Regions from separate parts of the Paenibacillus sp. p3-SID1389 genome, predicted to be linked through region 1. Evidence: predicted binding sites of a transcription regulator. Region 1 holds the regulator's gene; the other holds the start of a gene.
What was found. Region 1 encodes NrdR, which represses ribonucleotide reductase genes. Its sites were predicted from a motif close to AACACNATATATNGTGTT; they were not measured.
Positions count from the first base shown of each region.

Region 1 (14,697 bases):
GAAGTGCTGGAGAAGCTGGCGCCTTACCATGAGATTGTGCAGTTTATTTTGGAATACCGCCAGCTGGCCAAGCTGCAATCGACCTATGTCGAGGGGCTGCTGAAGGAGATTTCGCCGAAAACGGGCAAAGTGCATACGTATTTCCGGCAGACGATTGCCGCCACCGGACGCTTGAGCAGCCAGTATCCGAACCTGCAGAATATCCCGATCCGGCTGGAGGAAGGCCGCAAAATCCGCAAGGTGTTTGTGCCGTCCGAGGAAGGCTGGTTTATTCTGTCCGCGGATTACTCGCAAATCGAGCTTCGGGTGTTAGCGCATATTTCCGGGGATCCAGGGCTGCAGGAAGCGTTCCTGCACGATATGGACATCCACACGAAGACGGCCATGGACGTGTTTGGCGTAGGACCGGATCAGGTGGACGCCAATATGCGACGTTCCGCGAAGGCGGTCAACTTTGGCATCGTCTATGGGATCAGCGATTACGGCCTGTCCCAGAACCTGAACATCACGCGGAAGGAGGCTGCTCGCTTTATTGAGCAATATTTTAATGCCTTCCAAGGGGTTCGGCGTTACATGGATGAGATCGTGAAGGCAGCTAAGCGTGACGGATATGTTAAGACGCTGCTGGAGCGCCGCCGTTATCTGCCCGAGATCAACGCCTCGAATTTCAACCTGCGTTCCTTCGCGGAACGGACGGCGATGAATACGCCAATTCAGGGGACAGCGGCGGATATCATCAAGCTGGCTATGGTGCGCATGGATGAGGAACTGCATAAGCACGGATTAAAGAGCCGCATGCTGCTTCAGGTGCATGACGAATTGGTGTTTGAGGTGCCGCCGGAGGAGCTGGAGTTCATGAGCAAGCTGGTTCCGGAGACGATGGGGAAAGCGTTGGAGCTCTCTGTACCGCTGAAAGCCGAAGTATCCAGCGGATTAAATTGGTACGAAGCGAAGTAAGCTCTGCGCATGACAACAACTTAGATCGAGGTGAGAGGATATGCCGGAATTGCCGGAGGTGGAAACGGTCCGACGGACCTTAACCCAATTGATCGTGGGCAAGACGATCCAAAGTGTTCATGTGTTTCTGCCGCGCATCATCCAACGGCCGGATGATATCCGACGGTTTGAAGCCGAACTTGCCGGCCATACCATCTTAGAGATTGGCCGCCGCGGAAAATTTTTGCGGATTATCATGGATGGGCTGGTGCTCGTCTCCCATTTGCGGATGGAAGGGCGTTACGGGCTGTATCAGCCCGGAGAAGAGGTGGAGAAGCATACCCATGTCATTTTCCGGTTTACGGACGGGACGGAACTCCGCTACAAGGATGTACGCCAGTTTGGTACGATGCATCTGTTTGCTCCTGGGGAGGAGTTTACGAACAAGCCGCTGGTGAAGCTGGGATTGGAGCCGCTGGAGGAGTCGTTTACCCTTCAAGCATTCCAGGACAAAATTTCCCGGCGAACCACGAAAATCAAGCCAGCCTTGCTGAACCAGGAATACATCGTTGGCTTGGGGAATATATATGTAGATGAAGCATTGTTTCGGGCAGGCATCCACCCGGAATATCCGGCGGACAAGCTGACCAAGAGGCAGCTGGAGCAGCTTCATGCCGCCATCGTTGAGACGTTAACCGAAGCGGTAGAAGCTGGTGGCTCCTCCATCAAATCGTACGTGAACGGGCAAGGGGAAATGGGGATGTTTCAACATTCCTTGCGGATGTACGGCCGCCAAGGTGAGCCTTGTCTGAACTGCGGACAGCCGGTGATGAAGACCGTTGTAGGGGGGCGGGGCACGCATTTTTGCCCGAATTGTCAGCCGCCTTATCGGACAAGCGGGTCTGCACGCGCCAAGCAACGGCTAACGAGATAGAACGAGGCTCCAAGTTATGAGTGTGAGGTGGATAGGGTTATGAACATCGGACTGACCGGAGGCATTGCGACCGGGAAAAGCACGGTTTCCCGATTGTTGGCCGAGCGTGGGGCCGCCATCATCGATGCGGATGTGATCGCCAGGGAGATTATGGAGCCGGGCCATCCGGTATTGGCCGCCGTTAGCGAACGATTTGGCCCGGGCGTGCTGCACCCCGATGGAACGCTGAATCGCAAGAAGCTAGGCGAGATCGTCTTCTCGAATCCGGAGGAGCGTAAGGCGCTGGAGGCACTAACGCATCCGGCGATCCGCGCTGAAATGAAGCGGCGCATGGAAGAGCTGGAAGCAGCGGATCCTCACAGATTGGTGGTGGCGGATATCCCGCTGCTTTATGAATCGGGTCTTGATCCGTTATACGATCAAATTATGGTTGTCTACGTCCCCCGCGAGGTACAGTTAACCCGGTTGATGTTGAGGGACGGGTTATCGAAGGAGGCGGCCGAGCAGCGGATCAGCGCCCAGATGGATATCGAAATCAAGAAAGAGAGGGCGGATATTTTGATTGATAACAGCGGTGGACTTGAGGAAACGAAGCGGCAGATAGATGACTTTTGGCGGGATCAGGGACTACGATGAGGTGGCTTCGCAAAAAAAGAGTCTTGCTTCTGTTGTTTATCGGTTTCATCATCCTCATCTTTTTTAATTCGGCATGGCTTTCGTTGTTTTACCCGATTTATTATAAAGAAGAAATCCGGCGGCATGCCAAGAACAACGGCCTGGATCCGTTTATTGTTGCAGCGATCATTAAGGTGGAGACGAACTACAAATCGGGCGTGGAGTCCCGGAAAGGCGCGCTCGGAATTATGCAGATCATGCCCGATACGGCGGAGTGGGTGATTTCCAAAGCGAAGTTGCCCAATACAACGCTGGAAGACATCCGCAACGAGACGGAAACGAATATCCAGATCGGCACCTGGTATCTGAGATCGCTCTCCCAGCAATTTGACGGTAACACCATCGCCATGATCGCAGCGTATAATGCCGGACCAACCAATGTGAAAAATTGGCTGAAGAGCGGGCGATGGGACGGACGACTGGAGACGGTGCAAAATATTCCGTTTGGCGAGACCCGGCATTACGTCCAGCGGGTATCCCACTATTACAAACAATATTTAAAGATATATGATGATTTTTAAGGGGGCCTAAGGTTATAACAAAAGAAAGCATTGACCGACCTTACGCCAGCCAATGCTCTCTTCAGTTGATCGGTTATTTGAATTGACCTGCCAGCTGTTGTTCAGCCAGGGTCACCAGACGTTTCGTGATGAAACCACCGATCGAACCGTTTTCGTAAGAAGTCAGGTTACCAGCATATCCGTCTTGTGGGAAAGAGATGCCAAGCTCCTGAGCGATTTCATATTTCATTTGATCCAAAGCTCCGGATGCTTGTCTAACCACCAGGTTGTTCGAAGAGTTATTATTTTGGGCCATGATTTGTTCACCTCCTTGTGGTTGGTAACAGTATTATGTGCTGGACTAGGAATTTCAATCACATGAATTTGCAGTAATTTATTGCCATCCGGTGAGACAGGCCGTGATGACGTCATTTAGAGGGGAGGTGTTCTAGTTTGAAATGTCCTTATTGCGACTATTTAGGCACCAAAGTGCTTGATTCGAGACCGGCGAACGAGAACCGTTCGATCCGCCGCCGGCGTGAATGCGAGAAATGCAACCGGCGGTTTACAACGTTTGAAATGGTGGAAGAAGTGCCGTTGATTGTGATCAAAAAGGATGGAAGCCGCGAGGAATTCAGCCGGGAGAAAATGCTGCGAGGTCTGATTCGAGCCTGCGAGAAACGTCCGGTTTCCGTCGAACAGCTGGAATCCATCGTATCCGAAGTGGAACGTTCCTTGCGCCACTCGGCGAACGCCGAGGTAGAGAGCCGGCAAATCGGCGAATTGGTGATGGAGCAGCTCTATCCGGTGGACGAGGTTGCATATGTACGGTTTGCTTCGGTTTATCGTCAATTTAAAGATATCAACATGTTTATGAAAGAACTCAAAGGCCTGCTGTCCAAAAATACAGGGGTCACGGAATAGTTCACTTCTCAAGCACTCTTCGCCGGCCGGCGCGGGAGTGTTTTTTTATTTTTTGCATAGAATAAACCTAAAGACTAAGGTGCCCTCTTATTTTACACAAAGTTTACAAAACGAGAACACAGCATTGATCTTCGCTTTCTATAATCAAACTGTAAATCAATTAAGGGGGAAACCTAAACAATGAAAAAGAGTATGTTATTGATTTTGACTTTGGTGCTGAGCTTCGCGCTGGCAGCATGCGGTCAAAACAACGCGGCACCAAACAACACGGCCGGCACCAACGGAAGCACTGCGGATGAAGCATCCGCGAGCAACGGGGGTAATGCAGCGACATCGGAACTTTCCGGGTCGATCTTGGCTGTAGGTTCCTCGGCTTTACAACCTTTGGTAGACCAAGTTTCGAAAAAATTCATGGATCAGAATCCGAATGTTTCTATACAAGTTCAAGGCGGCGGAAGCGGCACCGGGTTGACGCAGGTTTCCGGAGGCCAAGCGGACATCGGGAACTCCGACGTCTTCGCAGAAGAGAAGCTGGATGCGGCTCAAGCTGGTGAACTGGTTGACCACCAAGTTGCTGTCGTCGCGATGGCAGCTGTCGTTAACCCGGACATCACTGTCGACAATTTGACAAAAGACCAACTGGTCCAAATTTTCACGGGTAAAATCACAAATTGGAAAGATCTTGGCGGTCCGGACCAAGCGATTCAAATCGTAAACCGTCCGTCGAGCTCCGGGACTCGCGCCACATTTGAGAAATACGCGTTGGGTACGAAAACGGAGGACCTGCAAGGTTCGATCCAAGAAGATTCCTCCGGTACGGTAAAGAAACTGGTTGGCGAAACGCCGGGGGCGATCGGATATCTGGCCTTGTCCTACCTTGACGATACGGTCAAAGCTGTGAAGTACGAAGGCGTGGACGCAACGGAAGAAAACGTAGCAAACGGAACTTATCCGGTATGGGCTTATGAGCACATGTATACGAAAGGCGAGCCAAACGAAGTCGTGAAAGCCTTCTTGGACTACATGGTTTCCTCGGATGTTCAAGGCGACAACGGCGACGTAGTAGAGCTTGGCTATATTCCGATCAGCAAAATGCAAGTGGAACGCGATGTTGACGGCAACATCACGAAGAAATAACCAGCAGATTCGATAACATCATATCAGTGCGGCAAGAGGCGGACGGTTCTGCCTCTTTCTGTGCTGTTCTTAAAGGGAGAGGTTTCATGGCTCAGTCCGGCGGAAGAAAAAAAATACAACCGCATATCGTCGAGGAATGGACCGGCAAAATTTACGCTTCATTTTGTATCGTATTGCTGGTGGTTACGATCTTCTCGATGGTTTATTACGTAGCAACCAAGGGGTTAAGCACTTTTGTTCAAGACGGAATCTCACTAGGTGAAATTTTCGGCAGCACGAGCTGGAAGCCGGATGGGGAGCCGCCGATGTTTGGCGCCCTGCCGTTTATCTTGGGCTCGTTCAGCACTTCGATTCTGGCGGCGCTGATCGCAGCACCGCTTGGCATTTGCGCAGCATTGTTTATGGTTGAAATTATGCCGAAGTTCGGCAAGAAGTATTTGCAGCCGGTCATCGAGCTGCTGGCCGGGATACCTTCGGTCGTGTATGGTTTTGTGGGGCTTAGTATCATCGTACCTTTTTACAGGGATATTTTTCCGGGACAAGGTCTGGGGATCTTGGCGGGAGCGACCGTACTGTCGATCATGATATTGCCGACGATCACGTCGATCGCCACCGACGCCCTGTCTGCCCTGCCTCCCGGCTTGAAAGAAGGTTCCTACGCCCTTGGCGCTACGCGCTGGCAAACCTTGTCACGGACCGTATTGCCGACGACCTTACCGTCCTTGCTGACCGGGGTTGTACTCGGCATGGCTCGGGCTTTCGGGGAAGCCCTGGCGGTGCAGATGGTTATCGGGAACGCGCCGCATATCCCGCGCTCGCTCTTTGAATCCACCTCGACCTTGACCAGCGTCATTACGCTGAGCATGGGGAATACGGTCATGGGCACGACGCAGAATAACGTCCTCTGGACGCTGGCACTAATCTTGATGCTGATGACGTTTGTATTCGTCTTTATCGTGCGTTGGCTGGAAAGGAGAGCAAAACGATGAGCGCCAAAACCGTCGACAAAATCGCAACAGTTGTTATTATCGCTTTAGCTGGCTTAATTGTCTTGATTATGGCGGGGTTACTCGGCTTTATTTTAGTCCGGGGGCTGGGTCATATCAGTTTCGATTTTCTCACGTCACCTCCTGAAACGATTAAGGCAGGTGGCGGGATCGGCCCGCAATTGTTTAATTCCTTGTTCCTCTTGGTCTTGACCATGATCATCACGATTCCGCTCGGTATCGGCGCGGGGGTCTATATGAGCGAATACGCTAAACCGGGGAAAATCACCGATTTTATCCGTTTGATCGTTGAGGTATTGTCCTCTTTTCCATCGATTGTCGTGGGTTTGTTTGGTTTGCTCGTGATCGTGAACCTGTTTGGCTTTGGCTTCTCCCTGTTCTCAGGGGCGTTAGCTTTGACGATCTTTAACCTGCCGCTGATGGTGCGGATTACCGAGCAAGGGTTAGCCAGCGTGCCGCAGGCGCAAAAGGAAGCCAGCTTGGCGCTGGGCTTGTCCAAATGGAAAACGATCCAATCGGTGATGCTGCCGATCGCCATGCCGGTGATTCTGACCGGAACGATCCTGGCGGCGGGCCGCGTGTTCGGCGAAGCAGCTGCCCTGTTGTTTACGGCCGGGATGAGCAGTCCGCGGCTCGACTTTAGCAACTGGAATCCGTTGAGCCCTACGTCCCCGCTGAATCCGTTCCGTCCGGCGGAGACGCTGGCGGTTCATATCTGGAAGATCAATTCCGAAGGCTTGGCGCCGGATGCGCCTGAAATTGCCGCCGGTGCATCGGCCGTCCTGATTTTGACCGTGCTGGTGTTTAACTTGCTGGCTCGCTGGCTCGGACGCGTGATGCTCAAGAAATTTACGGCGACGAAATAGGAGGGCGAAGCCAAGTGTCAAATATTGAACTATCTACGAAAAACTTAAGCGTCTATTACGGAGAGAAACAAGCCGTTAAAAATATATCGCTCGATTTCGCTTCCCGGCAGGTAACCGCCTTGATTGGCCCTTCGGGCTGCGGCAAGTCTACATTCCTGCGCAGCCTGAACCGGATGAACGATTTGATCCGCGGGGCGAAGATCACGGGGGAAATCTGGATCGGGGACGACAATATCAATGATCCGAAGACCGATGTCGTGCTGCTGCGCCAAAAGATCGGCATGGTATGGCAGCGGCCAAACCCGTTCCATAAGTCCATCTATGAAAATATCGCTTTTGGACCGCGTTACCACGGGATTCGGGACAAGAAGAAGCTGGATCAGATCGTTGAGGAATCGCTCACCAAAGCGGCCCTTTGGGACGAAACGAAGGACCGACTGCACAGCTCCGCCTTGGCCCTGTCCGGCGGCCAGCAGCAAAGACTGTGCATCGCCCGATCGATTGCGGTCAATCCAAGCATCATCCTGATGGATGAACCGGCCTCGGCCCTGGACCCGGTATCCAGTGCCAAAATTGAAGAGCTGATCGCCGAGCTGAAGCAGGAATACTGCATTATCATCGTCACGCACAATATGCATCAGGCGGCTCGGGTGTCGGAAAAAACGGCGTTCTTCCTCATGGGGGAGCTGGTTGAGTACGGCGATACGAGTAAAATCTTTACCAATCCGTCCGAGAAACGTACAGACGATTATATCAGCGGCCGGTTCGGATAAGATACGTCTCTCCTTTTGCCACCTAGGAACAGGGCTGGACCCGGGGCGGGGAACCGCCCCGTTCGCGGTCCCTTTTAGATTGGAAAATCTCCGTATATACTGATAACATAAAGAGTGGACTGATTGGCGTGGGCAGCGCCTGCAATGGCTAAAGGAGATTTGGATAATGGACGTATTGGATTGGATTGAAAGGATGTTTGAGCATTACGGCTATTTTGTTCTGCTGCTCGGACTTCCCATCGACTTTATCGCGCTGCCGCTGCCTCCGGGTCAAACGACTCTGACCTATACGGGATATTTGGCATATAAAGGCGTGCTAGGTTTCCTGCCGGCACTCTTCGCTGGATATGCTGGGGCGGTGATCGGGGTGACGATTACCTATTTCGTCGGACATCGGGTCGGTGTGCCGTTGATCGAACGCTATGGCAAGTGGATTATGGTCAAGCCCTCACATTTGGACAAAACGAGGCGGGTCTACGAGAAATACGGCAATAGAATGCTGCTTATCAGTTTCTTTGTGCCGGGTGTAAGGCAGTTTTTTGGTTACTTTGTTGGCATTATGCGCATTCCTTTTCGAACCTTTGCCTTGTATGCTTACACAGGAGCAGCGCTCTGGGTGACTGTTTTTGTAAGCATCGGATTGGTGTTTGGCGAACAGTGGCAAGTTGCCATCGACCTGGTGGAGAAATATTTAAAGTTTTTCTTTATTGGGCTGGGCGCGCTGCTGTTGGTGCTCGTGTATTTGAAATGGCGGCGATGGAGGCTGAAGGTAGCCAAGTTGTCCCGGTAATACCTCAAAGGCGCTGGAGCTGGCTCCGGCGCCTTTATTTATTTCCGCTTTTTATTTTTATTTTCGGGTTTGCTTTGGTGCAAGATGAACTCGTCAAGCAGCGTCTCCTCAGTATCACCGCCGTTCTGCCCCTTTTCCTCCTTCAGCTTCAACAGGGAGAGCAAATCGAAAAGATCCCCAAGCACGGTGAACCCGGCACCGATAATGGCCAAGTCGTCCGAGGATAGGTCATTTTCTTGGATTCTTTGGTATTGACGCCTCTTTTTTCCTCCCAAGAACACCACCTGCTTTTAAATCTACTTGTTTCATCTTATGCAAATGGCTATTGGCTTGACTAGGCGTGAGCTAGGCTAGAGCCGCCGTCTCATATTCAGCATGGGTACCTGGTGAACGTATACCCATTTTTGCCTCTCTCCGCGAATGTCCCGATCGTTCGCTAACGAACTGTAATATGATGTTCTATATTTAAAAAGGAGGGAAAATCAATGTCGGGATATGAAAATGGCGTAGGTGGCGTAGGTTATGGTGGTTTCTGGACTTCCACAGGGACGATTCTGGTTCTCTTCATCCTGCTGGTCATTGTTTCCAAAGCGTTTATCTTTTAATTGAATAGTACCTCATGCAAAGGCCCTGCTGCAGCAGGGCCTTTGTTCATTTTTGCATTTGTTAGACAATTGCTCTAAAGCCCCGGCAGCGGCGCAAATCGCAGAGGAGTACCAGCGGATCAGCGGGGCACTCATCGAGGCGATCCGCACGCAATGGACGGACGAGCAGCTCCTGAACACAACGGAGATCGCAAGGTGAACCCTGGTCAAACGGGGCATCGCTCCGGTTTACGCTGATGCATCAGGCGCATCATCGGGGACAAATGACGGTATTGATGCGTCAGGCGGGACTGCGAGTTCCTGATATTTACGGGCCAACCTACGAATCGTGGATCGAGCCAGGGATGGAGCCCCTCGCCTAAACTGGGCCAGGCGGTCACAAAAGTAGCAACTATTTCCAGTTATTGCCGGAATCTCTGGAGGACGCCTCCTTGCATACCTATGTGCCTTACTACTTGCTTCCGTATGGGAAAGCTCTAACGATTGTGGAGCCGGATGTCCTGATCGGACGAATGGTGGAAGTCACCCCTTCGTTCCCCCTTGTAAACCAAACCCCTTGGACATAAACCGCTGGGACAAGATGTACAGCACGATGGACGGGATCGCATACAGGATGGAGAAGGCCGCAAGATTGCCGTATTCAATCATCCCGTATTGACCAAAGTACTGGTATAACTTCAGGGAAGCGGGGAAGTTCTCCGGATTTTGCAGCAAAATGTACGGGACAAAGAAGTTCCCCCAGCTGCCCGAGAAGGTGAAGATGGCCACCGTGCAAATGCCCGGCACCATCAGCGGCGCTACGACTCTGCGAATCCCCGTAAATACCGAGGCCCCGTCGACCCATGCCGCTTCCTCCAGATCCAGAGGGACGGAATCCATGAAGTTCTTTAGCATCCAAATGCCGTAGGGCATGGATGAAGCTACATAGAACAGGATAACGCCAAAGATTTGGTCATACAGCTTCAAACTTAGAAACAGCTGGTAGACCGGGACCATCACCGCCGTAATCGGCAAGGAAGTCATAAACAGGATGGTCAACATAAACGGCTTCTTGTATTTCATTTGATAACGGGACAACGGATAGGCGGCTAACAGTGCCAAGAGGACGACGAGCAGCGCCTGCCCCAGCGACATGATCAAACCGATCAGGAAAGCGCGCTGGTTCTCGCGGCTGGTGATCACGTTGATATAATTATCCGCCGTGATCCGCTGCGGCATTTTCAGCGTCTGCATGGCATTGGGATCAACCGAAGCAACCATCACCCAAAGCAAGGGTAAGACGAAGCAGATGCCGATGATCGTGAGGATCGTATAGGGCAAGATCCGGTAGATGAGTTTCCGTTGTTTTGCGTTCATAAGGAGTTCTCCTTGCTCTTGGACTATTTCAACGAGCGGGTATAGAACAGGCTAAGCACGATTCCGATGAGCAGAAGCAGCAAGGAGATCGCGGTTCCGTACCCCAGTTGATAGTTCACGAAGGCTTGGTTGTACATGAAGATCGGCAGTGTGGTCGTAGACGTTCCCGGGCCTCCGCCGGTCATGGCATAAATCAAACCGAACACGCCCAACGTCTGTAACGTGACCAGCATCATGTTGGTCATAAACGAATCTTTGATATAAGGGATGATGATCCGAATCAGTACCTGCCATTTCGAAGCTCCGTCGACCACCGCCGCTTCTTCCACCTCGCTGGGCACGTCGTCGAGAGCCGCTTGAAAGACGAGCATCGAGAAGGCGGTGCCGTGCCAGATGTTCGCGAGGATGATCGTCAGCATCGGAACGGTATACAGCCAGGTGACTGCCGGAATCCCCAATGAGGTGATGATCGAGTTAAGCGTCCCCTCGTCGCCGAAGAAGCTGTACAAGCACAACGCACAGACGATTTCCGGGGTTACCCAGCCGGCGAGGACGATCGTGCCGATCACCCGCCGGAACGTCCGGTTTCTGCGCTTCATCAGCAGGGCGATGAATAGGCCGAGCAGCTGCTGGCCAATCACCGCGGAGCCAAACAGGAAGACCAGCGTGTTCCAAATGCTGATCTTGACCGTCGGGTCCTTGAACATGTGAAGGTAGTTGTCAAACCCAACGAATTTTAACTCTCTTGCCGATTCCCCCGTTAAAGCCAGGTTCGTAAATGAATAGAAGAAAGTAAGGAAGACCGGAGTGATAAAAAACACCAGCATTATCACAATCGAAGGGAGCAAGAAGTACAGCCACGTGTACGTATTTCGTTTTCTGGAATATCCTTCAGCCGTCATGCTGCTCATGGTTCGTTCTCCTTCCGGAAGGCATTGCTTTGCCGCTTGTTATGATTGGTCATTTTCTTATGACAGCGTCCTCGCCTACGATGCGGGTGACGTCTTGGGCGTATTTTTGAGCTGCCTCTGCGGGGGAGGTGCCTGTGGCGACGGATTCAACCATCGTCTGAATTTGCGTCGATACTTCCGGGTACTTATCCTGAGCAGGCCGGAACTCGGCGTTCTGCAGATATTCCGTAGCGATTTCGTTAAACGGCATTTGCGTGTATTCCGGATCTTTGGCGACGTCGGCTCGCACAGTAATATTCCCTGAGGAGGTGACGAGCTTCTTGCTGTTCTCTTTGTTTAATGCGTATTTGATAAACTCCCAGGCTTCGTCTTTATGCTTGGCGTTGCTCGGAATGGACAGCGCCCAACCACCGGCAAGGGTAATGGTCCCCGGTGCCTGACCTTGGCTCGTCGGCATCGGAGCAAAGCCCAGCACATCCTTGTATTCCGGCCATGGGGAAGCACCGGTTTCCAGATAGTTGCCGGTAATCCAGGAGCCGTCGAGGGAGATGGCCAACTTGCCTTGAGGCAAATATTCACGGGAAGCGGTGTTACCGGCCTGCCCGTTCAGAACCTTGGAGAGCGGCGGTCCGAGCTTTTCCTTGTTTACGGTTTCAATAAACCCTAATGCGTCCAAGATACCTTGGCTTTCGATGATCCATTTTCCGCTTGCATCGTCATACAGTCGTTCGCCGGTACCGTAAAGGAGCATTTCGTACGTCTGCATGGAGGTGGCTTCCCCAGTCGCCTTGCCCATGTTCATCCAGATCGGGACGATGTCCGGGGCTTTTTCCTTAATCGTGCGAGCCGCATCAAGCACTTCCTCCCAGTTCTTCGGCGTCCACTCTTCGGGAAGGCCGACCTGCTTAAAGATCTCTTTGTTGTACCAAAAGCCACGGGAATCCGTGTTGTACGGTACGCCATACACTTTGCCGTCGCTGGCGGTAACGCCTTTCTTCATCGCCTCGATAAACGAGCCGTTCGACCAATCCTCCCAGTCCTTCAGCCGCTCATCCAGTGGTTCCAGATAACCGGCGCTGGCGTCCGAATTGAGGATGAATGTGTCCTCCGTCACGATATCCGGAGCGGTGTCTTTGGATTTCAGAGACAAGGCGACTTTCGCAAAATAGTCCCCTTCAGAGGCTTGAATCGGTGCTGGTTTAATCTCGACATCCTTGTTCGGGTAAGCGGCAGCGATCTCTGTCAACCAACGGTACAACGTGCCTTTTTCTCCGGCTCCGTCATCCCGATAGGTCACCGTAATCGTCGTTTTTCCGGAACTGTCCGACTTGTCGCCCGACCCGGAACACCCGGCTAGCAGCGCCCCGCCTAAAGCCGTACACAACAACACGGAAGCGATGGCCCAACTTCTTTTTTTCATAAATACCATGCTGTGATCCCTCCCTGGTAAGTAGTCTTATTCGGGTTTTGCGCTCAACCCGATGGTTTAACGCATTAAAAAAATACTGTGTACATCCCTTCCAGTAAAACATACTTGCCGAAGGAGCAATTTATTCAAAAAAACTCCACGAATAAATATTGACCGAATCGGTTTACGGAAGTATGCGAAATACGATCACACGGTGACGGATTTCTTCGAGCGAATCAAACAAGCCGCGAACATCAGGTCGCGATGATCGATAAGCATCCGGCGTTACTGTCTTTCTTGACCAGCGTTTATTTTGAAACGAATGAGGAGGTTCATCCGGAAATTAAGGCGATCTTGGCCAAAGGGGAGGAGGTTCGGAACCGGATCGCTTTGACCGGCGTGGATGAATCGAAGTTTACGGAAGGCATTAATCTGAAGCTTCTCATGAACATGTTGACTTAGATGGCGGAGGGGTTCACCAACCAGATGTCCAGGGAGAACAAACTCGATATCAAGGAAATCACAAGGGGGTTCCATGGGCGTGATCGAATTAAGAAACCTCACGAAGCGATAGGGCAAGGCCAGAGGGATTACTGACGTGAACCTTCAGGTGAAGGAGGGGGAGATCTTTGGCTTTATCGGTCCCAACGGGGCGGGGAAGTCAACGACGATTCGGACGCTGCTTGGGCTCATTTATCCGACCAGCGGCCTGGATCCACTGATGCAGCAGACCTTCTTCGAGCTGATTGCGGAGGAGCACCGGAAAGGGGCGACCGTGTTTTTCTCGTCCCATATTCTGAGCGAAGTCCAGAAGATGTGCAGCCGTGTCGCCTTCATTAAGGAGGGCGGATCATCAAGCAGGAGAAGATGAGCGACTTGCAGGATAACAGCTACAAGAAAGTCAGCCTGGAAGCCAAGTCCGACATCGATCCGGCCGCCTTTAAGAAGCTGGATGGCGTCAGCAACCTTGAACTGAGGGGATCTTCGGCCAGCTTCATGTTTAAAGGCAGCCTAAACGCGTTTGCTGCAACGAATCGCTACCGTTGATTTAATCAACATCTCGATTGTGGAGCCCGATCTGGAGGAAATCTTCCTGCATTACTACGTGAAGGAGGAGTAGGCCGTCATGAATATGGTCATGCATGAGTTGAAGTCGCTGAGGAAATCGGCCTTCGTCTGGACCTTGGAGATGATCGCCTTGGCCGCCCTCTACTTATCGATTTATCCCAGCTTAGCGAGCGATGCCGAAGATTTCAAAAAGCTGCTTTGGCAGTTATCCGGAATCCGTTCAAGCGATGTTAGGCATTGATTTGGATAGGATTACCGCGGGCCAAGATCGTCAGCTCCAAGCTGCTGGCTGCGATGCTCCTCCTGATCGCGACGAATATCGTCTTCTATGCAACAGCGTTTCTCATCGCAAACGGAGTCAAAACGGAGGATTTCAGCCAAAAGCTGTTTCTGCTGATCCATATGACGTTATTTTTTGTTCAGTTGATGTTTTTGACGATTGGTATGGCGTCGTCCGTGTTTTTTGCCAAACTCCGGAGCGTCCTTCCGTTATCGCTGGGCGTGGTCATCGGATTGTATCTGATCGGCGCCTTGCTCGCAAGCGGGGAGGACAAAGAGATGATCCGCTTCATCTCGCCCTTCAAATATTTCGCACTTAAGGCCTACCTTAGAGGCTTGATCATCCGGAGCGTATGCATGTTCTTGCTAGTTGTCAGCGGAATGAGCAAGTATTCGGCTCTTTTGAAGTCACGCAGATCAGTGGATTTTTTGCCATGCTGTTTTTGTATATTGAGCTGACGGTCGCGATTCACGCGGTCCTGCTGGGAAGCTTTGCGATTTCCAAACTTACGGACTTGACAGATCAGC
Region 1 is NZ_JALXVO010000004.1:23,448-38,144, forward strand. Features, by position in the region: gene polA (DNA polymerase I) at 1-957, shown strand, start outside; gene mutM (DNA-formamidopyrimidine glycosylase) at 998-1,870, shown strand; gene coaE (dephospho-CoA kinase) at 1,910-2,506, shown strand; gene M3G15_RS02805 (lytic transglycosylase domain-containing protein) at 2,503-3,066, shown strand; gene M3G15_RS02810 (alpha/beta-type small acid-soluble spore protein) at 3,140-3,361, opposite strand; gene nrdR (transcriptional regulator NrdR) at 3,499-3,969, shown strand; gene M3G15_RS02820 (phosphate ABC transporter substrate-binding protein) at 4,150-5,106, shown strand; gene pstC (phosphate ABC transporter permease subunit PstC) at 5,193-6,095, shown strand; gene pstA (phosphate ABC transporter permease PstA) at 6,092-6,979, shown strand; gene pstB (phosphate ABC transporter ATP-binding protein PstB) at 6,994-7,752, shown strand; gene M3G15_RS02840 (DedA family protein) at 7,919-8,542, shown strand; gene M3G15_RS02845 (hypothetical protein) at 8,581-8,823, opposite strand; gene M3G15_RS02850 (sporulation protein YjcZ) at 9,028-9,147, shown strand; gene M3G15_RS02855 (hypothetical protein) at 9,200-9,346, shown strand; gene M3G15_RS02860 (DinB family protein) at 9,384-9,509, shown strand; gene M3G15_RS02865 (carbohydrate ABC transporter permease) at 9,670-10,503, opposite strand; gene M3G15_RS02870 (carbohydrate ABC transporter permease) at 10,527-11,414, opposite strand; gene M3G15_RS02875 (ABC transporter substrate-binding protein) at 11,464-12,834, opposite strand; gene M3G15_RS02880 (hypothetical protein) at 13,087-13,284, shown strand; partial or broken gene M3G15_RS02885 (ATP-binding cassette domain-containing protein) at 13,412-13,942, shown strand; gene M3G15_RS02890 (hypothetical protein) at 13,949-14,131, shown strand; gene M3G15_RS02895 (hypothetical protein) at 14,128-14,628, shown strand; gene M3G15_RS02900 (hypothetical protein) at 14,604-14,697, shown strand, end outside.

Region 2 (14,697 bases), on a different contig from region 1:
AATAAAACAAGTTTCTTAGTCGTTCTACGAATTTTTGATTGTCGGGAAGTGAGAAATTAAAGTCTTCCGATATCGATATTAATTCATCAATACTTAGTAGAGAAACGTCAATCACAGTATAGGATAACAGATAGTTCTCTTTTATGTGAAAAGTTAAATCATTAAGATAACTATAGCGTGTTATAAAGATAATACTCCATTCATTTTCTTTTAATTTTTGTATTAATTCCCTAAGAATGTCGTTATTATTAATCTCTGCAAGTTTTTCTGCTGAATCAATTACAAAGACTTTCGTTGGTTCATCTTTATAAGCATTCAGAAACTGCGTAAATTTAAATTTATGGTCAAATTGAAATATATCATTAATGTGATTAACATTAAGTTCGTTCGCTTTAAAAACACAAATAGGTATTTTATTGAAATTAGAATTATAAAAATCCTTGAAAGTTGCTGTTTTACCACAACCACCTTCACCTGAAATAACAATGTTTTTTCTTTCCTGGCAATCTTTTGATATTGATTCAAGGATAGAAGTTCTGTCAATTTTAATCTGTTTGTCCCCTATGGTTATTTTGGTTTGAATTGCTTGTAAAATATTTTCGTTATGTTTAGAAATTTCATTAAGCAGATCTTCTTCATTTGGGTCTAGACTAAAAAAAATGTCATGCAAATATTTATTTGCAGGCAAAGATAATTGCAATTCAATATGACTTGGTACTCGCCATTGAATATTTATCCCCTCTGCCTTAGCGAATTGCTCAATGTCTAATTGATATTGGGGTTTCTTTTTACTTTTATTGGTGCTTTCGGATAGTTCTTGATTAATGTAAATAAATAATTCGTCTAAATCTTTATTTTTTGATTTGGCTTTTTTGATTGAATCAATAATGTCGTTTTTATTGTCAGCAATTGAAGTCATGTAGTATTTAGATTGAAAACCATAAAGTTTTCCATCTTTTTCCATAGGTTCAGTCTCGATTCCCGTTTGATTTTTGTAGCGAAATAGTCCAATTCTATTATTAAACTCTGCACAAAAAAGTAAATAAGACATTTGTTCAAATGCCCATGATTCTTGCTTATCATATTTTAATTGAAATATCTTCCAATTCATTTTATTACTCCTTTTGTTATACTATCTTCCTGGCATGAATGCTCAGAATTTATTTAAGAACCTCAAGCCAAAAATAGCATTCCCTCTTACATAGCATGTTAAATAATCAATTACCACGAAATTTGACTTTTTGATTCTTGCTTATTTTTAGGACAGTTGTGCACCATTTATCGTAAACATCTCCTTTATAAATAAGTTCGACATACAAATGAATTCCCCTTCTTTTCTTCCACGGCTTGATTTTGGAAGAAAATAACTAATTCTGACCAAAATTCACTTATTACTTCAAAACAAAGAACAGTTGGTACATGTACCAACTGTTCTTTGTTTTAAATTTCTATTTTCTAAATATTTATTAAATAGGGCATATTTATCGTTATTTTCTCACTTTTCATTAGCCATAATTCGCAAGTTTTTTTGTTGATTTCAAATGGTAATAACAAATGAGATTTATCTAATTCTTACGAGCACTTGCTATACCCGCAGTTGCTGCAAGTTTTGCAGCCCTCGATGTTGATCAGCGAGGCGGAGCCGCAGGATGGGCACAGGTCGCGCGAGGTGGCCGGTGCGCTGCCGTGGCTGTAGCCGCCATGCGAGCCGTCTGCCGTGCCGTGAACGTGTGCTGTCTCCTGTGCAACCGTTGCGGCTACCGGCGCTGGGTCGTGGTCGCCGTAAGGTCCGTTTTGTACGTGCGTCTCCAACGCTTTGGCGACGGCGTCCGCGATCGATTCTACACGGTTCGGACCAAAGCCGATTGCTCCCGTTCCGCCGATGCCTTTGAGGTGCTTAATCAGCAGTTCAACCTTCTCGCCATGGTCGCCGTAACGCAGGAACAGCGAGCAGACGCGGCCAAGGGCTTCGGCCATCGCGAATACGTCAGAACCCGCTTTCCCTACGTTCAAGAAGATCTCACCTGGAGTCCCGTTCATGTCATTGATTGTGATATAAGCCATGCCAAACGGCGTGTTAATTTTATACGTTGCTCCATGCAGCACTTGCGGGCGTCTCTTGTATTGTTCGCCGGTTTTTGGGCTGCTAGCTTGAACCGAAGCACTTGCCGGTTGTGGAGTTGCCGGTGCACTAGCTTGAGCTGGTGCTTCCTCTTTCTTCTCCTCTTTCTTCTCGGTTTGCAGAACTTGCACGTCGCGGCTGCCGTCACGGTAAATCGTTACGCCTTTGCAGCCCAAGTCGAAGGCTAGTTCATACAGCCGTTTCGTATCTTCAACCGTGAAGTCGGACGGGCAGTTGGCCGTTTTCGAGATCGAGCTGTCCACCCAACGTTGAATGGCTGCTTGTACGCGGATATGATCTTCCGCAGACAAATCCATCGCCGTTACGAAGTAATCCGGCAACGGTTCGCCCGGATGCGCGTCCATCCATTCCTGAGCGATCGGCACGAATTGCTCGTCGAAGCCGAGACGGCTTTGACGGTAATATTTGAAGGCAAAGTACGGTTCGATCCCCGTCGAGGTGCCTACCATCGTCCCCGTGCTGCCCGTTGGCGCTTGGGTAATGATGGTGACGTTGCGAATCCCTTTGGTACGAACTGCTTCGCCAACTTCCGGATACACTTCCGTCATGTTCTTCATAAAGCCGCTTTGCAGGAATTTATCAGCTTCAAATGCCGGGAAGGAGCCTTTCTCTTCTGCGATATCCGCAGAGGCCAAGTAAGCTTCCTTCGCAATGAAGCCATACAATTTATCGAGGAATTCCAGCGATTCCGGGCTGCCGTAACGGATGTTCAGCTTGATCATCAGCTCGGCCAGACCCATCGTTCCGAGGCCGACGCGGCGCTCTTTTTTCTGGTTCTTCTCGTTTTCTTCAAAATGATAAGGCGTCTTGTTGATGACATTGTCCAAGAAGCGAACCGAATAACGCGTAGTTGTCGCCAGTTCATCCCATGCGACATCGTGTTTCTCTTCATCGTAGAACTTGGACAAGTTCATTGCCGACAGGTTACATACGCCCCAGCCCGGCAACCCTTGCTCCCCGCACGGATTCGTACAAATGATCGGGTTAAAGTACCAGCTGTTGGACATTTGGTTATAGTATTCCATGAAGACCACGCCCGGCTCAGCGGATTTCCAAGCCGATTCGATGATCGTATGCCAGATTTCACGCGCCTTGACGGTACGGTAGTGGATGACTTTACGTCCATCGGCTCTCCATTTATCGAGATCGCCGTCCCACACCTCGTTGTAATCCTCATAAGTTGTATCCGGGAATACCAAATCCCAATCGAGGTCTTCCTTCACAGCTTTCATGAAGGCGTTGCTGACGCAAACCGACAGGTTCGCATTGGTCACTTGGCCCATCGTTTGCTTCACGGTAATGAAGTCCAGCACATCCGGATGCCAGTCATTGATCATCAGCATCAACGCACCGCGACGGCTGCCGCCTTGCTCAATCAGACCAGTAGTGTAGCTGAACAAGCCTCCCCAAGAAACCGCACCGCTGGAAGAACCGTTCACGCCACGAACGATCGCACGACGCGGACGAAGGGAGCTCAAGTTAATCCCAACGCCGCCGCCGCGAGCCATGATCTCGGTCATTTCGGACAGAGTTTCCATAATGCCGCCCCGGCTGTCCTTCGGTGAAGGAATAACGTAACAGTTGAACAATGTTAATTCATCGCTCGCACCAGCGCCAGCTGCAATCCGTCCGCCCGGAACAAGCTTCCAATCATCCAGAATATAACGGAATTTCTCTTCCCATTCCTTCTGTTTCTCCGGCGTCTCCTCTACCGAAGCCATCGCTTTGGCCAGACGGTCCCACATTTCTTCAGGCGTTTTCTCGATATTGAGGGTCAGCTTCTCGACGTCGGTCTCCACCAGATCTCCCCGGCGGGTCTTCACCGTGACCTTGCGACCGTCACGGGCAACAACCTCCCCTACTTCCTTCGTCGGGAATTTGGGGTCGTCCTTCGTCAGAACAAGTACGACATCGCCTACTTTAGCGTGGCTAGGATCTGCGTCCTTCCAGGCGTACCGGTCCAAGAAGATTTTCTCACTTAGCCCCTCAAGGCGCTGTTTTTGCACAGTTTTCAAAGAAAACACCCTCCTAAAAATTGATTCAGAGTATCCATTAATTAATCGGTCATTCGCCTCGTTTCCTGAAGTGAAAATTAGGCAAAAAAACGAAAAAAAACGCTGTATCAAGCCGGAATCTGCCCACTTGATCACCGCGGCACACACCCTGTAAACGGTAATATCATATGTATGAATCACAATATATTGTGTGCGAATACCATTATACTATACAATATCTCGTTGTCATAGCAGTTCAGAGTGAAATTTTAGGCTTTAATCCGATTTCATCTGGCCCAACCCCCCGTTTCCTTCCATTCTCTCTATTTTTCAGACTCAAAACTATGAAACCGCTTTGTAACCATTTCCAAGAAACCAGGGAAACATCTCCTAAGTTTAATTGAATTTGAATTAACATAATTTTAACAATTGATCGATGCCACTCCGCGAAAAAGGAGTAACCTAGTATATGAGGTTCATAATTTACGAGGAGATGAGTTCAAGTGAAAGCGTTAAGATGGCATGGCGTCAAGGACCTAAGACTGGAGAACATCGAGGAGCCGAAGGCGGAACCGGGTAAAGCGAAAATCAAGGTGGAATGGTGCGGCATTTGCGGCAGTGATCTGCATGAATATGTAGCTGGCCCGATATTCATTCCGCTGGAAACCCACCCGCTCAGCGGAGATAAAGCGCCAATCGTCATGGGACATGAATTTTCCGGACAAGTGGTTGAGGTTGGCGAAGGCGTCACCCGCGTAGCTGTCGGCGATCGCGTTGTCATTGAACCGATTTATGCTTGCGGAACCTGCGAGGCTTGTAAACAAGGGAAATATAATCTTTGCGATAAAATGGGCTTCTTCGGCCTGGCGGGCGGAGGCGGCGGATTCTCCGAATATGCTAATGTACCGGAACAAATGCTGCATAAAATCCCGGATTCAGTATCTTTCGAGCAAGGCGCTCTGGTCGAGCCATCCGCTGTAGCTCTTCACGCTGTTCGCTCCAGTGAATTGAAAGTAGGCGATAAAGCCGCTGTGTTTGGCATCGGGCCAATTGGTCTGCTCGTGATCGAAGCGCTGAAGGCTTCAGGCGCATCGGAAATCTATGCAGTCGAGCTGTCCGAGGAACGGAAACAGAAAGCTGCCGAGCTTGGCGCCATTGTCATTGATCCAAAAGAATACGATGCCGTTGAGGAAATTCACAAACGCACTCAAGGCGGTGTGGATGTCGCCTATGAAGTAACCGGAGTTTCTCCTGTGCTCACCCAAGCGATCCAATCCACCAAAATTGGCGGCGAAACGATGATCGTCAGCATTTTCGAGAAGGAAGCTTCCCTCCATCCGCAAAACATCGTCATGAAGGAACGCACCGTGAACGGCATTATCGGCTATCGCGATGTCTTCCCGGCGGTAATCAGCTTGATGGCTCAAGGGTACTTCTCGGCGGACAAGCTGGTGACGAAGCGCATTAAGCTGGACCAAGCCATCGATGAAGGCTTTGAAGGACTCCTCAAAGAGCGGAACCAAATCAAGATCCTGGTGAAAGCAGAGTAAAATAGTACACAGAAATTCGCCGGTCAGGGAGATAATCCCTGACCGGCTTTTTTACATATCAGAAAGTTAGCATCCCGCCTCCCCTCCTGCCCTTCCAAAGTTATGAACTCCTTCCTTTTCGTCCATACTACACCTACGTCTGCAATTTAAGCACAAGAGCTGCCTGATTCGGATTTCTTCTCACCGTAATCGAGCTGATAATTACGCACCGAAAGGGAGGTTTTACACTATGAATCCACATCCCTCCGGCCCTTCCCCCCACCCGGCCGCGTCGCCAGACCTGCACGCCCCGATTCCCATCGACTTCGACCGAAGCTGGTTCAACGAACTGGAGACCCGGCATCAAAAGGGCGGCCCCTGGGACGATTGGAAGCTGTTTAACCTTGCCCTTGAGGCCGAAACCGCTTCGCTTGTGACCAGCTTTGAGGAAATGCAGTGCTTAAAGCATCTGAACAATGTCACCCCGCTGCCCCATCAGACGGAAACTGCCCGCAAAGTCTTGTTCGAGATGCGTGGACGGGCCATTTTGGCTGACGAGGTGGGACTGGGGAAGACGATCGAAGCAGGTTTAATTTTAAAAGAATATATCGTGCGCGGATTAGTGAAAAAGGCGTTGATCCTGGTGCCCGCCTCCTTGGTGCTGCAATGGGTTCGGGAGCTGAACCAGAAGTTCGGCATTCCAGCCGTTGCCCAGAAGAAGGAGCATTCCTGGCACAACGACGTAGTGGTCGCGTCCATGGACACGGCAAAGCGCGACCCACATAAGAACATTCTGCTCAACAACGAATACGATCTGGTGATCGTGGACGAAGCCCATAAGTTGAAAAACAAGAAAACGTCAAATTACCAGTTCATGCTGCAGCTGCGAAAAAAATATTGCCTGCTCCTCACCGCCACCCCGGTGCAAAACGACCTCGGCGAGCTGTTCAACTTGATCACGCTCCTGAAGCCGGGACAACTGGGCGGTCAAAGCGAGTTTGCCGCCAATTTCGTCGTTGACAAGCGGCTGCCGAAGAATGAGGAGCAGCTGAAGGATGAGCTGGCCAAGGTCATGATCCGTAACCGGCGCGGCGACGGAGAGTTGGAATTCACCAAGCGGATCGTCCGCAACATCGATGTGGAGTTATCCCCTGAGGAGAAGAATCTGTATGATGGGGTCACTTCCTTTGTCAAAGACCAATATCAGGCCAACGGCGGCGACCTGAACAGCATGCTGTCCCTTGTCACCTTGCAGCGCGAGGTGTGCAGCAGCCGCGACGCCGTATTTGTTACGCTGGTGAACTTGTCGAAGAAGCTCGCTCCAGACTCCCCGATCCGCGACCGGATATGGGATCTCGTCGACCTGATCCGTCAGATCAAGGCCAATAGCAAAGCGGAGAAAGCAATGGAGCTAATCCGCGAGATGAACGACAAGGTGATCGTGTTCACCGAGTATCGTGCGACGCAGGAGTATTTGCTGAAATACTTCCGCGAGCGCGGGATGACGGCGGTGCCGTATCGGGGCGGAATGAATCGCGGCAAAAAAGACTGGATGATGGACCTGTTCCGCGGCCGCGCTCAGGTCATGATCGCTACTGAAGCGGGCGGCGAAGGGATCAATCTGCAGTTTTGCCACCAGATGATCAACTTCGACTTGCCGTGGAACCCGATGCGTGTGGAGCAGCGGATTGGCCGCGTCCATCGTTTGGGGCAAACCAATGACGTCCATATTTATAACCTGTCCACCAAAGGCACGATTGAAGAACACATCCTTCACTTGCTGCATGAGAAGATCAATATGTTCGAAATGGTCATCGGCCACCTGGATGTGATATTGGAACGGTTCGAGAAGCAGCATTCCCTGGAAAAAAGCCTCTACCAAATCATTCTGGAATCCGGCAGCGATGAGGAAATCGCCAGCCGCGTCGATTCGCTGGGACGCAAGTTCGATACGATTAAATCCGAGCTGGATGCAGAAGCCGAAGACCGCGGGGACAGCGGTGGCCTGCAGCAGCTCTTGGGAGGTTAAACGGTTATGTCCATGACCCGAGAGCAGATTCGCGATTTTGTGATGACTTATTTGGAAGCGACGGAATGCCAGTTTCTCGAAAAATCGCCCCATCACGTCACGGTGAAGCTCTCCCCCCGCGCCGACCGCGATTTGACGAACCGCCCTTATTATTGGGGGTTCATCGATCGGACCGGAGCGGAGCCGGAAACGATGTCGTTTTCGTTTATTTTTGACCCGGAGGCGCATCAAGCGGCTGAGAAAGCGAAAGCAGCTCAAGAGCAGGCGAACGCCGGGCAACCGATGGAAACCGCCCAGGAGGACACCCTGCTGGGGCGTTACTTTGGCGCGGTCCGGCCGCTGCCGGTGCTTGGCCCCGGACGGATTCAGCGCGAAGAGCTGGCGTTTGGCAGCCCGCGGCTCAAACAGATTTTTGAGGCGGCACGAAAAGGCGGCCGCTACGTGTACTTGTTCGAGGAGCCGGGACCACGGCAGCGAACCGCCCTGCTGCCCGCCGCCTATGAGCCGTGGCTCGGGGTTTGCTTTAAGGTGGAGTTCTGCTGTGATATGAAGCGGGAGGAGCTCCATTTTTACGGGGTATCCTTGCAGTCTGGTACGGTCGATGAATCGTTTCAGTCGCGAATCGCAGGCAAGCCGCTGGTTCCCCGATTGCCAGAGAATATCCATATCGAGCCTACCCGCCTGTCCTTGGATGCCGGTCGGCTGGCATTGGAACAGCGTCTGACCGAACGGATCCAGGCCTATGACGACAGCTGGGCGAAGGAAGCGCGCGAACGGCTGAGCGATGAGTTGGCATTGATCGACGCCTATTACAAGGATTTGATCAAAGATCCTGAACCCGAGCGGGCGCAAGGCGCAACGGAGCAATATGAAGCGAGACGGGAGGAAATCCGCTGGCAATATGAGCCGAGAATTGTCGTATCCGCCATGGGCTGCGGCATCTTTCATCTGCGTTCGCCGAGGTAACGACAAATAGACGGATCTCGCTAAAAGACCGCAAAAATAGAAGCGGTTGGCAGACCAGCCGCGCGACAGGTTGTAACATCCTTTTTGGACCGGCTTCGGTACAATGGACAAGCAATCGAAATTTAATGGCCAAGGTGCCAAACGAATTGCCAGGGAGGCGATCTCATGCTGCAACCGCGTTATTCCCGAACCAACCTGAAGAAACGATCGATTACATGCAAAATTCTCTTATGCGCAAGCATCTTATATAGTGCAGCCAGCACAGTGGGAGGGCTTGGCGGCCTGGGCGCAGCGGCCGCCGAAGGCACAGGCAGCGCGGCCGGCGCGTGGACGGGGACGGTCGCGCTGGCGACGATGCGGGCCACGGCGGATACGCCAGCGCCGGAGGCGCTGCGGCGCTTTGCCGCCGAGGCCATCGACAAGCTGGCCCAGTCCGAGCCGTTTACGGCTTGGGCTGGCGCCGGCGCCGCCATCGAGCCGCTGGGACCGGGCACGCACAGCTGGCTCGTCACCGTAGCCGCCGGCGGTGCGGCTGGAACGCCGCGCGGCTACCTCATCATCTCCGCGACAGAGAGCGGAGATTACAAACTGGTCGAATACGGAATGGGCGCTTATTCCGTATTCGACCCGGCGCTGCTCGAGGCCGCCCTGCGGCAGAGCGGCCTCGGCGCAGCCGCTGCGGGACGCGTGACCGCCGTCCCGCTCTACGCCGGCCCGGCATTGGCCGCGTGGAGGGTTCACCTGCCCGAGGGCGGTGAACCCGGCTACGTCAATGCCGCCGACGGCGAATGGCTGCCCGAGACGACGGGCAGCTGGGACAAGCAGGCGGGCGGCTATGCGCCGCCGCGGCTGGCCGCCGGCAGCCGCGATTCCCTATCGCCCGCCCCTATGGTCTATACGTCATCCCGCTTCGATCCTTACGACAATCTGCGATGGATGACGGCCAAGCCTTTGACGCTGAAGCCTGACGCCTTCACCGGTAAATTAACAGCGAGCCAGAAGCTCGTCTATGCGGCTTCCGGAGCCGAACGCACTTATTCCTTTCCTTTGCCGGTCTACGGCTATCAAATTTGGAAGAGCGACAGCTTGTCCGAGGCGCCAACCGCACCATCGGCAGAAGCCGGGGCCGAAACCGAGGCCGTCTACGTTGTCACCGGCACCGACACCACCCTCCGGCTGATCGCGCTGGATGCCTTGATGGCCAGCGGTAAATTCGTCACTTTCTAGCTGCTGAACCTATAGAGAAGAGCACTGCCCTTAGCTGGCAGTGCTCTTTTTGGCTTAATCACGCGTACCCTTTCAGGCGATTCCTGCAAAAATACAGTTTTTTGAGACGGAATCGCCGTTTTATCTAAAATAACTGCAAAAGTGCAGGCTTTTTGCCCCCAAATCCTCCATTTGCCCCAATTCGCGAAAAATAACTGCAGTTTTGCAGGCTTTCGCTGAAAAATCAGGATTTCCCCGAAAAAAACTGCACTTTTGCAGCTTTCTCCGGGCAAATACCTCCGGCGGACCCTATGAACCCGCCGCCGAACCCGTACCTCCCTCTGCGGCGGCCTGCGCCGTCAATCGTGCCGGTCGGCTGAGCAGCTGGCGCAAGCTGTCCAGATTGGTCAACACCGTGCCGGCGATAATCGCGACCCCGCCCAACACCGCAAACCATCCGGCCGTTTCTCCGTAAAACAATACGCCAATCGTCATCGCAATCAGCGGCGATACGTACAGCCAAGTTGACGGAAACACCGGGTTGGTCTTGGCCACCAGCCAGTAAAACAAGCTGTGCCCCACCATCGAACCCACCACGGTTAAATATAACAGCGAGCCTAAGGCAGTCGGCTCTAGCAGGTCCCCCGCCGTCACCCGCTCGGTGAAGCCCGACAGGAGGAACAGCAGCAAGCCGCCGTAAATCATTTGTGCGGCGTTCAGCGCAATCGGCGACACCGCTGCAAAATTCTCAGTGACTCGTTTGGTATACAGAGCGCCGATCGAATACATTACTTCCCCGGTCAAAATCGCCGCGCAACCGATTACCCAGCGGGGTCCGGCCTGTACCGACACCATGTTGGGCAGCACCAGCAGCATGACCCCGGCCAAACCGATCATGATGCCCAGGACGGCGCGTCCCGTCGCTTTTTGCCGCAGCACCATCATCTGCAGCAGCAGGATCATCAGCGGCCCTGTAGCCGATAATACCGCAGCGACGCCGGACGTGACGTATTGCTCCGCCCAATAAAGTAACGCAAACGTCCCGAAGGTCAGCAAAGCTCCCGTCACCAGCATTTCCTTGCGCAGCAGCAGGGTCCACTCCGCTTTTTTTCTCCAAACCATCCACAGAAACAGAATCGCCCCGGCCGCGAAGAAGCGGATCCCCGCGGAGAAAAACGGAGGCGCCGCATGATCTACCCCGATTTTTATCGCTAAAAACGTCGTGCCAAATACGAGACATACGATCAAATAGTTGACCACAATCATGGAAATCTTCCCCTTTCAGCTGTTGAAATGTATCATACAGGAAAGAGGACAGAACAGATGACTCATCATAGAACAGATACTCGGGCTTTACGGATAAAATAGACTCACGCCACAAAGCGAAGGAGAGATGGCGATGAACATAAGGCCAAAGCCGGCAGAGCCTGGGAGGATTCGGTATACGCAAGTGTATAAGTATATCCTGGACCGGATTCATCGGGGGGATTGGAAGGCGCACGATAAGCTGCCCTCCGTGCGTGAGTTAGCGGGCGAGCTGCAGCTTCACCGGTTAACCGTCTTCCGGGCCTACGGGCTGCTGAAGGAGCAAGGATACATTTACGTCAAGGAAAAATCCGGTTATTACGTGTCCGGAGGCCGACCGTATACTGATTCCGCCGAACCCGAGGATGCGAGCAACACCCGTTCCAACCTGACCACCGGCGGAGCAGGCGGAACAACGTTTAACGCTCTAGCTCGGCACGGGACCGGTCATCTGCAGAATACCTTAAGCGAGATTCACCAGATCCCAGCGGTCTACTCTTTCTCCCAAGCGCTCATCGACCCGAACCTGCTGCCGAATCTGTTCCTGTCAGACCACGTGAAGCAGGTGTTCGACCGTTATCCTAAGCTGCTGGGCACCTATTCCTCCGTCCAGGGGGACGAGGAGCTGCGGGAACTGCTCTGTGCGGATATGCAGCGAAAAGATAAGCTTCAAGTCTCCTGCGACGAGCTGCTGATCACGACCGGCGGCCAGCAAGCGATCGACCTGCTGGCTGGCGTTTTTCTTCGTCCGATGGATTATGTGTTGGTGGAACGCCCAACCTACAGCTCGGCGCTCGATTGCTTCCGTCAGCGGGGCGCGCGTCTCCTCCCTGTGGAGATTCATCGGGACGGATATGACCTCGACCTTGTTGAGGGTTATATGAAGCGCCATAAACCCCGGATGTTTTATATGAATCCTACATTTCATAATCCGACGGGATTTATCGTGCCGGCCAGCCAACGCAAGCGGCTGGTGGAGCTGGCCGAGCGCTACGGCTGCCTGATCGTCGAGGACGACGCGGTTCATGACGTTTATTTCGATGCGCCGCCTCCCCCGCCGCTCTATTCCTACGATACGGAAGGCTGGGTTGTATACCTGCGCACCTTCAGCAAATACCTGGCGCCGGGGCTGCGCATATGCGCCGTTGCCGCTCGCGCGGCGGTAATGGCCCCGCTGCTGACGGCCAAATCGCTGGCCGACAACGGCACGCCGCTGGTCAACCAGAAGCTGTTCCAGCACTGCTTCGAGTCCGAGCGGCTCCAGCAGCACCTGGAGAAGCTTCGGACGGCGCTGCAGATTCGCCGGGACGTGATGGAGCAAGCGCTTGCCGCCGGCACCGGATGGCAGTGGTACCGTCCGCAAGGCGGATTAAACTTGTGGGTCCGCCTTCCTGAAGGCTTAAGCTCCAATCAACTGCTCACCGAGGGCGTCCGCCGCGGGTTGACGTTCGTCCCCGGAACGATTTGTGATCCCTTGGGGGAAATGGATGACCGGATCCGACTCAGCTTTTCGTTTAAGAATGAGGCACAAATTCGTGAAGGCGTTCACCTGTTGGTCCAGTTAGCGGATGAGTTGGCGCGAGGGGGATGAGTTGGTGCAGGGCAAATGGGCACGAAGGCGAAGATGACGATGGCAATGACAAAGAAAGAATATCCCCGGCTCCCAAGCGCATCTAAAAACAGCCGCCCTCTCCCTTTCGGGACAGAAGGCGGCTGTCATCAATAACCGGGTTCAGCTTCGGCTTACTCAAACTTTCCGTGAGTGAGAAGCCTGTTCTTTTCTCTGGGCTTCTTTCTTCTTTGGCTTGGGAAGCTGCCCGGCCCACAGGGAGATGGAGGACGGGATCATGCCGAACCAGCGCCGGCTCCACGGTTCCTTCGCCTTCGACCGCTCGCGGCGGATTTCCCGCGGGGTTTCCACGTAATCTACTACCCGTTCGGTGATATATTTGACCAATTCGTCACCTTTGGCCATGGAGATAAGCTCCTTTCTCGCATTGTCGTTCTTCGTTAGCCCTAGTTTGCGCCGATTCCCTCCACCTTAAACCCGCAAATCCCCAGACGTATGACCGCAGCCGCGGAATGCATGATTTCCCCGCCGCAGGTTCACTCTATAGAGGAAGTATCTCCTGAAAGGTGAGACAAATGGGAAAAATGATACGATGCCTGTTAACGCTAACGTTGACGGTCTCCATTGCCTTGGGAAGCGGCATCGCTCCGGCCGCGGCGGATGAAGGCAACGACCTCAGGCATGCCTTCCCCGAGCCGGTGATTCTGATCGATGCCGGCCACGGCGGAATCGACGGCGGCACGTCTTATAAACAATATCTCGAAAAGGACATCAATCTCGAAATCGGGCGTCGGCTTTACGTCGTCCTCCGAAGCCACGGCTACCGCGCGATTCTCAACCGGACTGGTGATTACGCCTTAAGCGACGACAACCGCTGGCTTCCAAGCCGCTCGCGGCACCTGCGGGATTTGGCGCAGCGCAAGGAACTTAGCGAACAGTTGCCCGCTTCGATCGTCGTCAGCCTGCATGTCAACTGGGGACGGAGTCCGGCCAAACGCGGACCGCTTGTGCTCCATCATAATGAAGGACGCAGCGCCATACTAGCCGCTTCGATTCAACGGTCGCTGGAGCGGTTTTACCAGCTGGACGTTTCCCGAACCCCGGAGCTTGGCAAGCCGTTTTATTTATTGAACCATATCGATTGTCCGGCTGTAATTGTAGAGATGGGCTTCCTCAGCAACGAGGAAGACCGCGCTATCCTCACGAACAGACGCGGTCAACAGAAGATTGCCGAAGCATTGTATCGCGGCATCGCCGAATACTTTACGGTAATGTAAACCCCGGTCCCAGCTGAAGGCTGGGACTAATTTGTTCCCAGACCAGCTCACTCGTCCCGATGAATTGGACACCTTCAGCCTGTAAAATTGGGATGTTCTTTTTCAAGGCGGCCGCGGTTTTCTTACCCTGTACCCCTACATGCCCGATCGTTACGCAGCTATTGCGCTTACCTTTATTTAGGATGTTCAGGACCTGCCGCAGTTGTTTCGTAACATGCGCTTCGCTGCCTACATCGTCCAGAAAAATATCGTTTTCCAGCCGGGGCAGCCCCATCTTCTCGCTTAAGCGGGGAACAACGGACCGAGAGTTCGTTTTGCTGTCAATGAAAAATAACCCCCGCTCGCGGCATACCTCCAAAATCACCGACATCACCCGCTCGTCCTCAGTCACCTTCGAGCCCATATGATTGTTCATCCCGATGGCATAGGGAACTTGGTCAATCGCGGCTTCAACCCTTTGCCGGATCTCCTCGTCTGTCATGCTGGAGAGGATCGCCCCAGGTCCCAACCATTCCGCCTTCCCTTGCTTGGGCTCCATCGGCATATGAATGATCACGTCGTGCCCGTACTCATGCGCCCGCCGGGCATCCTCCTGCGTCGTTTCCAGGAATGGCATGACCGCCACGGTTAATTTGATCGGCAGGTTGAGGATTTCCTCTGTACCGGCCATCCCGTTCC
Region 2 is NZ_JALXVO010000035.1:31,176-45,872, reverse strand. Features, by position in the region: gene M3G15_RS14660 (NACHT domain-containing protein) at 1-1,111, opposite strand, end outside; gene M3G15_RS14655 (adenosylcobalamin-dependent ribonucleoside-diphosphate reductase) at 1,573-4,158, opposite strand; gene M3G15_RS14650 (2,3-butanediol dehydrogenase) at 4,641-5,687, shown strand; gene M3G15_RS14645 (DEAD/DEAH box helicase) at 5,917-7,695, shown strand; gene M3G15_RS14640 (YqhG family protein) at 7,702-8,661, shown strand; gene M3G15_RS14635 (hypothetical protein) at 8,827-9,888, shown strand; gene M3G15_RS14630 (DMT family transporter) at 10,177-11,133, opposite strand; gene M3G15_RS14625 (aminotransferase-like domain-containing protein) at 11,267-12,763, shown strand; gene M3G15_RS14620 (YqzE family protein) at 12,920-13,147, opposite strand; gene M3G15_RS14615 (N-acetylmuramoyl-L-alanine amidase family protein) at 13,309-14,019, shown strand; gene M3G15_RS14610 (divergent polysaccharide deacetylase family protein) at 14,006-14,697, opposite strand, start outside.
Region 2: M3G15_RS14655 (adenosylcobalamin-dependent ribonucleoside-diphosphate reductase) is a predicted target of NrdR. The motif match lies at 4,334-4,351, and genes of this name have one in related genera.